3 regions of the Streptomyces sp. NPDC102490 genome follow, and region 3 is predicted to be linked to each of the others. Evidence: riboswitches for the same ligand, from Rfam matches in the RefSeq annotation. Region 3 holds a riboswitch; each other region holds the start of a gene.

Region 1 (4,129 bases), on a different contig from region 3:
GAAGTTGTGCGGGTTGCGGATTCCGAGCCCGGACCCGATCGGCGAGCCCAGCGGCATGATCGCCGCGCACCCGACATCCTCCAGCTTCCGCGCGAGCACCGGGTCGTCGTTGGTGTACGGCAGGACGGTGAACCCGTCGTCGACCAGCGTCTCCGCCGCGTCCAGCAGCTCGACCGGGTCCGGCAGCAGCGTGCGCTCGTCGGCGATGACCTCCAGCTTGACCAGGTCCGTGCCGAGCGCCTCGCGCGCGAGGCGGGCGGTGAGCACCGCCTCCCCGGCGGTGAAGCAGCCGGCCGTGTTCGGCAGCACCCGGATGCCGAGCCGCTCCAGCACGGACAGCACCGACCCGTGCACCGAGGCGTTCACCCGCCGCATCGCGACGGTCGTCAGCTCCGTGCCGGAGGCCACCAGCGCGCGCTCCAGCACGTCCAGGCTGGGCGCTCCGCCCGTACCCATGATCAGGCGGGACGCGTACGTCGTGCCGCCGAGGACGAAGGGATCGTCGGCCATGGTCAGCCTCCTTGGACGGCGGTGAGGACCTCGACGCGGTCGCCCTCGGACAGCGCGGTGGCGGACCACCGCGCGCGCGGGACGACGGTCTCGTTCAGGGCGGCGGCCACTCCGGACGGCGCCAGGGTGAGCGTGCCCACCAGCGTGTCCAGGGCGGTGCCCGGAGCCACCTCGCGCGGCTCGCCGTTGACGGAGATGTTCATGCGGGCTGCTCCGAGAGGGCGGGGGCGGCGCTGAAGCGCCGGGGGCTGAAGGGACGGGCCTCCTCCGGCAGTTCCCCGCCGGTCAGGGCGTCCGCCATGACGTCGCCGGTGACGGGGGTGAGCAGGACGCCGTTGCGGTAGTGACCGGTGGCCAGCAGCAGGCCGTCCAGCGCGGTCGGGCCGAGCAGCGGGGCGTTGTCCGGGGAGCCGGGGCGCAGACCCGCGCGGGTCTCCGTCAGGGGCAGCTCCGTGATGCCGGGGACCAGCTCGTGGGCGTCGCGCAGCAGCTCGTAGACGCCGCCCGCGGTGACCCTCGTGTCCCAGCCCAGCTCCTCGCTGGTGGCGCCGACGACCAGCTCACCGCTCTCCCGGGGCACCAGGTAGACGTGGTTGCCGCGCACCACGGCACGCACGGTGCGGTTCAGCAGCGGCCCCGGCGTCCCCGGCATGGTCAGCCGCAGAACCTGCCCCTTCACGGGCCGCACCGGCGGCAGTACGGCCTCCGGCACACCCGGGAGCCGCCCGCTCAGGCTGCCCCCGGCCAGCACCACCCGCCCGGCCTCCAGCGCGGTGCCGTCGGTGGTGACGACGCCGGTGGCACGGTCCCCGGGGCCGACGGTGAGCCGCTCGGCCCACGCCCGGTGGAAGACCACGCCCGCGTGTGCGCAGGCGGCCACCAGCGCGCGGGCGAGTCGGCGGGGGTCGATCTGGTGGTCGCCGTCCACCCGCAGGCCCCCGCGCACGCCCGGCGCGAGCATCGGCTCCAGGCGTCGGCACTCGCGCCCCGACAGCCACTCGGACTCCAGTCCGGAGCGCTGCTGGAGCGCGTGCAGTTCGCGCAGGTGGGCGCGGTCGTCGGCGTCCAGCGCGACGGCGAGCGTGCCGCAGCGGCGGTAACCGAGGTCGTGGCCGGTCAGCTCGGTCAGCTCGGCCGCGAACTCGGGGTAACGGCGGGCCGAGGCGAGGTTCAGCGCGAGCAGCGTCTCCTCGCCGTAGTGCAGCTCCGTGACGGCGGCCAGCATCCCGGCCGCCACCTGGGCCGCCCCGCCGCCCGGCTCGGGGTCCACGAGGGCCGTGACCAGCCCGCGCTGCGCGGCCCGCCAGGCGGTGACGAGCCCGATGATCCCGCCTCCGACGACGAGGACGTCGGGGGTACGTGACGTACAAGGCATACGAGACGTGTGCGGTGGAGACGACATGGGCGTCCAGCCCCTCCCTTCGCCGGCATGACCCGGATCAGGTTCGTACGGTCGGAGGCCGCCAGCCTCCCTCTCAGCCCGGTGCGTCCGGGCTCCCGCGAGTGCCTTACGTTGGCCACCCTAGCCCGCAGCCCAACGCACGTGTAAGGGAGCCTCCATCCGTGGCGCGTTCACTCGACGGTCTCGTCCTCGCCCCCGTCGCCGACCAGGCGCCCGGCCAGGTGGGCACCCGGACCCGGTTCACCTACCACGAGCGGGACGGCGCCGTGTGGGCCGAGTACGCGGGCGGTGACGTCGTCCGCGGGCACCTGGTGGGCACCAGGGAGGGCGACCGCCTGGACTTCCGGTACGTGCAGCTCAAGACCGACGGCAGCACGTCGTCGGGGCACTGCGTGTCCACCGTCGTCGAACTGCCGGACGGGCGCGTGCGGCTGGACGAGAGCTGGGAGTGGGAGTCGCAGCCGGGCAGCGGAACCAGCGTGGTGGAGCAGCTCACCGCGCACGGGCACTGACCGGCGAATCGCGGGGTGTCTATGGTGATCAGGTGAGCGAGCAGACGCGGGAGCGGGGACAGGGACCGGCGGCGGACGGGGAGCGGCGCGCGGTCGTCGTGGGCGCCGGGATGGCGGGCGTGCAGACCGCGGTCGCCCTGCGCGAACAGGGCTTCACCGGACCGGTGACCCTGATCGGCGCGGAGCCGCACCAGCCGTACGACCGCCCCCCGCTGTCCAAGGCCGTCCTGCTCGGCACCGCGGAGGGCTCCGCCTTCGACGTCGACTTCGAGGCGCTCGGCATCACCCTGCGGCTGGGCTGCGAGGCCCTGGGCGTCCGCCCCGGCGAGCACCTCCTGGACACCTCCGAGGGGCCCGTGCCGTACGACGCCCTCGTCCTGGCGACCGGCGCCGAACCGGTCCGCCTCCCGGGCGCCGAGGGGGTGCCCGGCGTGCACCTGCTGCGCACCCTGGACGACGCCGCACGGCTGCGGCCGGTGCTCGCCCGGCAGCACGCCATCGTGGTGGTCGGCGCGGGCTGGATCGGCGCCGAGTTCGCCACCGCCGCGCGCGAGGCGGGCTGCGCGGTGACCGTGGTGGAGGCCGCCGACCGGCCGCTGGCCGACGCGCTGCCCGCCGAGGTCGCCGCGCCGATGACCGCCTGGTACGCCGACGCGGGCGCGGAACTGCGCACCCGCGCGCGCGTGGAGCGCGTCGAGCCCGGCGGCCCCGGTGAGTCCGGGCGGGTCGTCCTCGACGACGGCACCCGGCTGGCCGCCGACGCCGTCGTCGTCGGCATCGGCGCCCGCCCCGCCACCGGCTGGCTGGCCGGTTCCGGCATCGCCCTCGGCGCGCACGGCGAGGTCCTGGCCGACGACCGCCTGCGCACCTCCGCGCCGGACGTCCACGCGGTCGGCGACTGCGCCTCCTTCCCGTCCGCCCGCTACGGCGAGCGGCTCCTGGTGCACCACTGGGACAACGCCCTCCAGGGCCCGCGCACGGTCGCCGCCGACATCGTCGGCGCCCCGGTCGGCGAGGCCCCGGCGCCCTACGACCCGGTGCCGTACTTCTGGTCCGAGCAGTTCGGCCGCTTCGTCCAGTACGCCGGTCACCACACGGCCGCCGACACCACCGTGTGGCGCGGCGACCCGGCGAGTGAGGCGTGGACGGTCTGCTGGTTGCGCGAGGGCCGCCTGGTCGCCCTGCTTGCTGTGGGCCGCCCCCGCGACCTGGCGCAGGGCAAGCGCCTGATCCAGGCGGGTACGCCGATGGACCCGGACCTGCTGGCCGACCCGGCGAAGCCGCTGAAGGCGGCGACGGCCACGGCGTAGCCGGGTTTCCCACTGTCAGTGCCAGGTGGCAGGCTGGAGGCGTGACCGAGATTGACGCAAAGATTGATGCTCTCGTGCCCGCCTGGCTCACCGTTCCCGACATCGCCGAGATGCTCGGTGTCGAGGTGACCCGGGTGCGCCAGCTGATCAGGGAAGGCCAGCTCATCGCCGTCCGCCGCGGTGAGAACCGCGCACTGCACATCCCCGCGGCCTTCATCGACGAGGACAAGGTCGTCAAGGGCCTGGTCGGGACCCTGACGCTGCTGCGGGACGACGGCTTCACGGCCGAGGAGATGCTGGAGTGGCTCTTCACGCCCGACCCGAGCCTGCCCGGCACCCCCGCCCAGGCCCTGAGTGAGAATCGCGGTACGGAGGTGAAGCGCCGCGCCCAGGCG
Region 2 (4,129 bases), on a different contig from region 3:
GCGGAGGTCATGATGAGCTTTCTCGTGTCCGAGGAGCTCTCTTTCCGCATCCCGGTGGAGCTGCGCTACGAGACCCGGGATCCCTATGCCGTCCGCCTGACCTTCCATCTGCCCGGAGACGCGCCGGTGACCTGGGCCTTCGGGCGGGAGTTGCTGGTCGACGGGGTGGGCCGGCCGTGCGGCGACGGTGATGTGCGCATCGCACCGGTCGACCCCGAGCCCCTGGCCGAGGTGCTGATCCGTCTTCAGGTCGGCAGCGACCAGGCGTTGTTCCGCTCCTCCGCGGCGCCCCTCGTGGCCTTCCTCGACCGCACCGACAAGCTGGTGCCCCTGGGCCAGGAGGGTGCGCTCGCCGACTTCGACAGCCACCTCGACGAAGCCCTGGACCGCATCCTGGCGGAGGAACAGAGCGCGGGCTGAACCGTTACGGCAGTCCCGTGGCGGGGGCGTAACGCTTCGCCGGGTGCCTCAGTGCTTGCGGCGCCGGCCCCGCCCGCCACGGGCGGGGGCACCCGGACCCGTGGCCGCTGTGGCGCCCGCCGCCGGGGCCGCTCCTCCGGCCGGCCGGTCCGCCGACACGACCAGGGCGGCGAGGGCCGTGGTGACCGGCACGGACGCCACCAGGCCGATCGAGCCGACCAGCGTCCGCACGATCTCCTCCGCGACCAGTTCGCTGTTGGCGACCGTCCCCACCCCGCTCTGCGCGATCGAGAACAGCAGCAGCAGGGGCAGCGCGGCGCCCGCGTAGGCCAGGACCAGCGTGTTCACCACCGAGGCGATGTGGTCGCGGCCGATGCGGATGCCCGCGCGGTACAGGCCGCGCCAGCCCATCGTCGGGTTGGCCTCGTGCAGCTCCCAGACCGCCGACGTCTGCGTGACCGTCACGTCGTCGAGGACACCGAGCGAACCGATGATGACCCCGGCGAGCAGCAGACCGCTCATGTCGATCGACGGGTACAGGCCGTGGATGAGGCCGGTGTTGTCGTCCGTGTTGCCGGTGAGCGCGGCCCAACCGATGAAGATCGACCCGAGCACACCGATCAGCAACAGTGAGATCAAGGTGCCGAGCACCGCCACGGACGTGCGGGCCGACAGCCCGTGGCACAGGTACAACGCGATCAGCATGATGGCGCTGGACCCGATTACCGCCACGACCAGGGGGTTCGATCCTTGCAGGATGGCGGGCAGGATGAAGAAGTTCAGCAGCAGGAAGCTGATGGCCAGCGAGACCAGCGCCATGAGGCCGCGCAGCCGTCCGACGACCACGACGGCGAGGGCGAAGATGCCCGCGAGCAGGGACAGCGGGAGCCGGCGGTTGATGTCGGTCACCGAGTACTGCAGGTCCTTGGGCGCGGAGGGCTCGTAGGCGACCACTACCTCCTGACCCTCGTGCAACTGCCGTGACTGGTCCGGCTGCACGATCTCCTCGAACGTCCGGCCCTTGTCGTCGCCGGTGTCCACCCGGATGGTCGCCCGCTTGCACTCGCCCTTCGCCTGCTGCACCGCGGAGGAGCCCTCGGCGGTGGACGTGTCGCCGGTCGGGGTGCCACCCGAGGCGTTGACGGACTGGCAGCTCAGCTCGACCACCTTGGTGACGGTGGCCTGCTGGGTCTGGCGGTCGAAGCCGACTCCGGTGCGCTCGTGCGACGGTGCGCCGCCCGGCCACAGCACCGCGAGTCCGACCAGCACGGCCGCGCCGAAGGGGATCAGGATCGCGGCGATGACCTTCCGCAGATGCCGGGACACGGGAGCCGCAGGTCCGTGGGCGTGCGTGTGCCCGTGACCAGCCCCAGGTCTGCCGTCGCTCGCGCCGTGAGCGACGACGGGGGCGTGGTCGGCTGCCCGGCCGTCGCCCTCTTCGGCGTTCGGTCCGCGGCGGGGCCGACGCGGCGGGAAGGAGGGATGCTGCGGTGTGGTCACCGCCCGATCATCGCAAGAACAAGGGGGGCCCTCTGTTCACCGCGCCCGAATGGGCGTTAGCGTGGAGGCACCTTTGTACACGCGGGAGCTCGGAGCACCGGGCTGAGAGGGCGCTGACCTCCGTCCCAGCGATGTTTCACGGGAAACGTCATCGAAGTCGAGTGACGTATCCCACGAAGCGCCGCCGGACGGAAGCCGCTGCGTCGACCGCCGAACCTGTTACCGGGTAATGCCGGCGTAGGGAGTAGGTCTCATGACCATCAAGGACGCACGCACGCCTGCCTCCGCACAGAATTCCGCACAGAACTCCACGCAGGACTCCGCCCAGGAGGACACCGCGGAGACCACGGAGGCCGGGAAGTCCATCGGCTGGCACAAGGCGTACGTCGAGGGCTCGCGCCCCGATCTGCGGGTGCCGGTCCGTCAGGTGCACCTCACCAACGGGCAGTCGGTCACGCTGTACGACACCTCGGGCCCGTACACCGATCCGCTCGTCGACACCGACGTCCGCAGGGGCCTCGCCCCGCTGCGGGAGAACTGGATCATCGCCCGCGGTGACACCGAGGAGTACGCGGGCCGTCCCGCCCGCCCCGAGGACGACGGAATCAAGCACACCGCGCCGCGCGGCGGCCTGCGCAACCTCGACGCCGTCTTCCCCGGCCGGCCGCGTCAGCCCCGCCGGGGCCGGGACGGCACCGCGGTGACGCAGCTCGCGTACGCACGCCGGGGCGAGGTCACGCCGGAGATGGAGTACGTGGCCGTCCGGGAGAACGTCTCGCCGGACGTGGTCCGCGAGGAGATCGCCGCGGGCCGGGCCGTGCTGCCCGCCAACGTCAACCACCCCGAGATCGAGCCGATGATCATCGGCAAGCGGTTCCTGGTGAAGGTCAACGCCAACATCGGCAACTCGGCGGTGACGTCCTCCATCGAGGAGGAGGTCGACAAGATGACCTGGGCGACCCGGTGGGGCGCCGACACGGTCATGGACCTCTCCACCGGCCGCAACATCCACACCACCCGCGAGTGGGTGCTGCGCAACTCCCCCGTTCCCATCGGGACCGTGCCGCTCTACCAGGCGCTGGAGAAGGTCGACGGCCGGGCCGAGGAGCTGACCTGGGAGATCTACAAGGACACCGTGATCGAACAGGCCGAGCAGGGGGTGGACTACATGACGGTCCACGCCGGCGTGCGCCTGCCGTACGTACCGCTGACCGCGAACCGCAAGACCGGCATCGTCTCGCGCGGCGGTTCGATCATGGCGGCGTGGTGCCTGGCGCACCACAAGGAGTCGTTCCTCTACGAGAACTTCGAGGAACTCTGCGAGATCCTCGCCGCCTACGACGTCACGTACTCCCTCGGCGACGGCCTGCGCCCGGGGTCGATCGCGGACGCCAACGACGAGGCGCAGTTCGCCGAGTTGCGCACCCTCGGGGAACTCAACCGGATCGCCAAGCGTTTCAACGTACAGACCATGATCGAGGGCCCGGGACATGTCCCGATGCACAAGATCAAGGAGAACATCGACCTTCAGCAGGAGATCTGCGATGAAGCTCCGTTCTATACGCTCGGCCCGCTGACGACGGACGTCGCGCCGGCGTACGACCACATCACCTCCGGCATCGGTGCCGCGATGATCGCCTGGTGGGGCACGGCCATGCTCTGCTACGTCACGCCCAAGGAGCATCTGGGCCTGCCCAACCGTGACGACGTCAAGACCGGCGTCATCACCTACAAGATCGCCGCCCATGCCGCCGACCTCGCCAAGGGTCACCCGGGTGCGCAGGAGTGGGACGACGCGCTGTCGGACGCCCGGTTCGAGTTCCGGTGGGAGGACCAGTTCAACCTGGCCCTCGACCCGGACACGGCACGGGAGTTCCACGACGAGACCCTGCCGGCCGAGCCCGCCAAGACGGCCCACTTCTGCTCGATGTGCGGGCCGAAGTTCTGCTCGATGAAGATCTCGCAGGACATCCGCCGGCAGCACGGGGGCAGCCAGGGCGAGATCGAGGAGGGCATGGCGCAGAAGTCGAAGGAGTTCGCGGCGGCGGGCAACCGCGTGTACCTGCCGATCGCGGACTGAGCGCACCGGCGCGGGAGGGGGACAGGCCGCAGGGCCGCCCCTCTCCCCGTCGAGGGGTCCGTCTCGGCAGACTGGAGGCATGACAGCCACCTCCCTGAGCAAGGGTGCCAACGTCGCCGTCGACTCCCC
Region 3 (4,129 bases):
CCGCGAACTGGATCAGCGTCAGCACGGCGGCCGTGGACAGGTCGAAGACCTGGGAGGTCTGCCGGTAGATCTCCACTTCCAGGGTGGAGAAGGCGGGCCCGCCGAGGATCTGGACGACGCCGAAGGAGGTGAAGGTGAACAGGAAGACCATCAGCGCGGCGGCGGCCACGGCGGGCGCGAGCGCGGGCAGCGTGACCTGCCGCCAGGCCCGCAGCCGCGAGGCGCCGAGCATCCGCGCGGCCTCCTCCTGCCGCGGGTCGAGCTGCGCCCAGAGACCGCCGACGGTGCGGACGACGACGGCGTAGTTGAAGAAGACGTGCGCGAGCAGGATCGCCCACACCGTGGTGTCCAGGCGCACGCCCCACAACTCGTCCAGCAGCCCGCCGCGCCCCACCAGTGCCAGGAACGCCGTACCGACGACGACCGTCGGCAGCACGAAGGGCACGGTCACCGCGGCCCGCAGGACCTGCTTGCCGGGGAAGTCGAAGCGGGCGAAGACGTACGCGCCGGGCAGCGCGATCAGCAGGGTGAGCGCGGTGGACGCCAGTGCCTGCCAGGTGGTGAACCACAGCACGTGCCGCACGTCGGACTGCGCGAGCACGTCCCCGATCCGCCCGAGCCGCCAGACCCCGTCGACCTCCAGGCCGCGCGCGACGATGGCGGCAACGGGGTAGGCGAAGAACACCGCGAAGAACGCGACGGGCACGGCCATGAGGCCGAGCCGGGCAGCGCTCCCCCGCACGGTCCGCGCCCGCGCCGCCGCCCGCTTGCCTCCGTGACTCACTTCAGTACGAGCGAGGTCCACGACTTGACCCACTGGTCGCGGTGGTCGGCGATCTTCGCCGGGTCGAGGGTCTGCGGGTCCTTCGCCTGCGGCCCGGACTTCGAGAACACCTCGGGAACCCGCGCGCCCTCCCGCACCGGGTAGACGAACATGTTGAGCGGCATGTCCTCCTGAAAGGTCTTGCTCAGCAGGAAGTCGAGGAGCGCCTTGCCGCCCTCGGTGTTCTTCGCGTTGCTGAGCAGGCCCGCGTACTCGACCTGCCGGAAGCAGGTGCCCTCGGCGACGCCCGTGGGGGCGGTGGCCGGCTGCGGGTCGGCGTAGACGACCTCGGCGGGCGGGGAGGAGGCGTAGGACACGACGAGCGGACGGTCGCCCTTGGCCTTCTTGCCGCCGGCCGAGCCGGAGAACTCCTCGTTGTACGCCTGCTCCCAGCTGTCGACGACCTTGACGCCGTTCGCCTTGAGCTTCTTCCAGTAACCCTCCCAGCCATCGTCGCCGTACTTGGCGGCGGTACCGAGCAGGAAGCCGAGGCCCGGCGAGGAACTGCCCGCGTTCTCGGTGACGAGGAGGTCCTTGTACGCGGGCTCGGCCAGGTCGTCGAAGGACGTGGGCGGGGTCAGCCCGTGCCGGTCGAAGTACGCCTTGTCGTAGTTGACGCAGATGTCGCCGGTGTCGACCGGAGTGACCCGGTGCTTGTCCTGGTCGGCGCGGTACTCGGGCCGGACCCGGTCCGAGCCCTTGGCCTCGTACGGCTGGAACAGGCCGTTGTCGAGGGCGCGGGACAGCAGGGTGTTGTCGACGCCGAAGAAGACATCGCCCTGCGGGTTGTCCTTGGTGAGGATGGCCTTGTTGACGGCCTGCCCGGCGTCGCCGTCCTCCAGGACCCTGACCTTGTAGCCCGACTCCTTCTCGAAGGCGGCGACGACGTCCTTGGACGCGGCCCACGAGTCGTGGCTGACCAGGGTCACGGTCTTGCCGCCGGAGCCGCTGCCGCCGGTGTCGTCGGACGACGATCCGCAGGCGGCCAGGGTGCCGACCATGCCGAGGCCGACGGCCAGGACGCTGACCTTCTTGGTGATGCTCACTGGATTCCTCCTGGGTGACCAGGAGAAGACGCGGCCCCGCCCGGAACCCTGGCGAGGGCCCCGGGCAGGGCGCAACAGCTCGAGTGGTGACCGATCTCCCTACCCAGAATGACCTGGGCCAGGTTCGGAGGGTCTGCGGCCGGTGCCGCACTCTCAGCGCTGTGGCGCTCCCCTGTCGGAATATGAAGATGTGACTGTGCTGACGGACTTCCGCCGGTCAGGTTACCGCTCGCTCGCGGCGAGCTGACCACACGCCCCGTCGATCTCCTGCCCACGGGTGTCCCGGATCGTCACCGGCACACCGTGCGCCGCGATCGCCTCGACGAACGCCTTCTCGTCCTCGGGCCGGGACGCGGTCCACTTGGAGCCGGGCGTGGGGTTGAGCGGAATGAGGTTGACGTGCACGGGCCTGCCCTTGAGCAGCCGCCCGAGCCGGTCACCGCGCCACGCCTGGTCGTTGATGTCCCGGATCAGCGCGTACTCGATGGACAGCCGGCGCCCGGACTTCGCCGCGTACTCGAACCCGGCGTCCAGCACCTCGCGCACCTTCCACCGCGTGTTGACGGGGACGAGGGTGTCGCGCAGCTCGTCGTCGGGGGCGTGCAGCGAGATGGCGAGACGGCACTTGAAGCCCTCACCGGTGAAGCGGTGGATCGCGGGGACGAGACCGACCGTGGAGAGCGTGATCCCGCGCTGCGAGAGCCCCAGTCCGTCGGGCTCGGGGTCGGTGAGCCGGCGGATGGCGCCCACGACCCGGTTGTAGTTGGCGAGGGGCTCGCCCATGCCCATGAACACGATGTTGCTGAGCCGCGCGGGGCCGCCGGGGACCTCGCCGTCCCTGAGCGCCCGCATGCCGTCCACGATCTGGTGCACGATCTCGGCGGTCGACAGGTTCCGGTCCAGGCCGGCCTGGCCGGTGGCGCAGAACGGGCAGTTCATGCCGCAGCCGGCCTGGGAGCTGATGCACATGGTCACCCGGTCCGGGTAGCGCATGAGCACGGACTCGACCAGCGTCCCGTCGAACAGCTTCCACAGCGTCTTGCGCGTGGTCCCCTGGTCGGTCGACAGGTGCCGCACGACCGTCATCAGCTCGGGCAGCAACGCCTCCCGCAGCCCCTCGCGCGAACCGGCGGGGATGTCGGTCCACTGCTCGGGGGCGTGCGCGTACCGCGCGAAGTAGTGCTGCGAGAGCTGCTTCGCACGGAACGGCTTCTCACCGATCGCGGCGACCGCCTCCTTGCGCTCGGCAGGCGTGAGATCGGCAAGGTGCCGCGGCGGCTTCTTGACTCCGCGCGGCACGACGAATGTGAGTTCTCCGGGATTTGGCATGGCTGTACCAGTGTCGCAGATCGACTCCGGGGGCCCAGGCCGGTGCGGGGTGGGGGTGGTCACCCGTGGGTGCCGACTATCAGCGTTGGCGGGCCTCGGACGGCCCGGGGACGGCCCAGAACTCAGTCAGCCAAGGCCACCGTTCCCTGTAGGGCCACGTAAAGGTGCGGTCTGGTTCGAGGTGGGCGTCTCCCCAGTGGATGGCATGGATGCCGTTTTCGACGTCGGCCGTGAAGAACACGCAGACCAGCCTGGTGGAAGCTCCCAGATCCTCGAACGCCTCGTGTAGCCCCAGGTACTCCTCGGTCGCCAGGCCCTCATCTACGTCGAACAGGCCTTCTGGAGGCTGCGGCCAGTGTGCCCGGAACAGCCGGTGCCGGGTGGGCGAAGCGTTGGCCGGCAGGCGAACTCGATCCAGGGGCCTCGGCCTGTCCGCGTACCGGAACGGAAAGAGCGCGTAATCGTTGATGACCGCATACTCGTACCCGCGCACGTCTCGTACGGCCTCTCCCAGCTGCCGCGCCGTCTCCGCCAGGTTCTCGCGCACCACCCCTGCAAGGGTGAGACCGTACGGACTGCGCTTCTTCAGACCCGCTGCGAGGTGCGCGGCATGAGCCTTCCCGTGAGCGTTGGCGAGTTGCACCGGAACCGCAGCAGCAAGCGCACCGGCCTGTTGCCCAAACCGCTCGACGGCCCAGGCCGACGGCCGCACCGGAAAGCCACCCAACGCCGACATGCAGTGCTCCCCTCCCCCACGTCACGCCTCTGAACTGTGTGACAGGTACACGAAGAACGCACAAGGGGGCAATCTAGCCAGGGTGGGGGACGGAAACCCCTTCGACCGGGCAGCACACGCTGCTTGACACTTACCGCAGGGCCTGCCAGGTATCCGCGTAGACCGCAGGCGAGTTGTGGAACGTCTTTCAGTTCT

Evidence for each region. Region 3 has a riboswitch for thiamine pyrophosphate ahead of ACIRGB_RS29700 (thiamine ABC transporter substrate binding subunit). Riboswitches for the same ligand answer to the same signal wherever they lie in the genome.
Region 1: it holds a riboswitch for thiamine pyrophosphate, as region 3 does, so the genes downstream of both, thiO (glycine oxidase ThiO) here and ACIRGB_RS29700 (thiamine ABC transporter substrate binding subunit) in region 3, are expected to answer to the same signal.
Region 2: it holds a riboswitch for thiamine pyrophosphate, as region 3 does, so the genes downstream of both, thiC (phosphomethylpyrimidine synthase ThiC) here and ACIRGB_RS29700 (thiamine ABC transporter substrate binding subunit) in region 3, are expected to answer to the same signal.

What each region holds. Positions count from the first base shown of each region.
Region 1 is NZ_JBIWJU010000010.1:49,819-53,947, forward strand. Features, by position in the region: gene ACIRGB_RS23370 (thiazole synthase) at 1-510, opposite strand, end outside; gene thiS (sulfur carrier protein ThiS) at 513-713, opposite strand; gene thiO (glycine oxidase ThiO) at 710-1,912, opposite strand; TPP riboswitch at 1,910-2,021, opposite strand; gene ACIRGB_RS23385 (hypothetical protein) at 2,074-2,424, shown strand; gene ACIRGB_RS23390 (NAD(P)/FAD-dependent oxidoreductase) at 2,457-3,734, shown strand; gene ACIRGB_RS23395 (Rv2175c family DNA-binding protein) at 3,776-4,129, shown strand, end outside.
Region 2 is NZ_JBIWJU010000002.1:178,941-183,069, reverse strand. Features, by position in the region: gene ACIRGB_RS04290 (SsgA family sporulation/cell division regulator) at 1-420, shown strand, start outside; gene ACIRGB_RS04285 (YibE/F family protein) at 469-1,920, opposite strand; TPP riboswitch at 1,992-2,181, shown strand; gene thiC (phosphomethylpyrimidine synthase ThiC) at 2,174-4,000, shown strand; gene ACIRGB_RS04275 (VWA domain-containing protein) at 4,080-4,129, shown strand, end outside.
Region 3 is NZ_JBIWJU010000014.1:100,170-104,298, forward strand. Features, by position in the region: gene ACIRGB_RS29695 (ABC transporter permease) at 1-805, opposite strand, end outside; gene ACIRGB_RS29700 (thiamine ABC transporter substrate binding subunit) at 781-1,869, opposite strand; TPP riboswitch at 1,948-2,053, opposite strand; gene rlmN (23S rRNA (adenine(2503)-C(2))-methyltransferase RlmN) at 2,092-3,198, opposite strand; gene ACIRGB_RS29710 (hypothetical protein) at 3,278-3,934, opposite strand.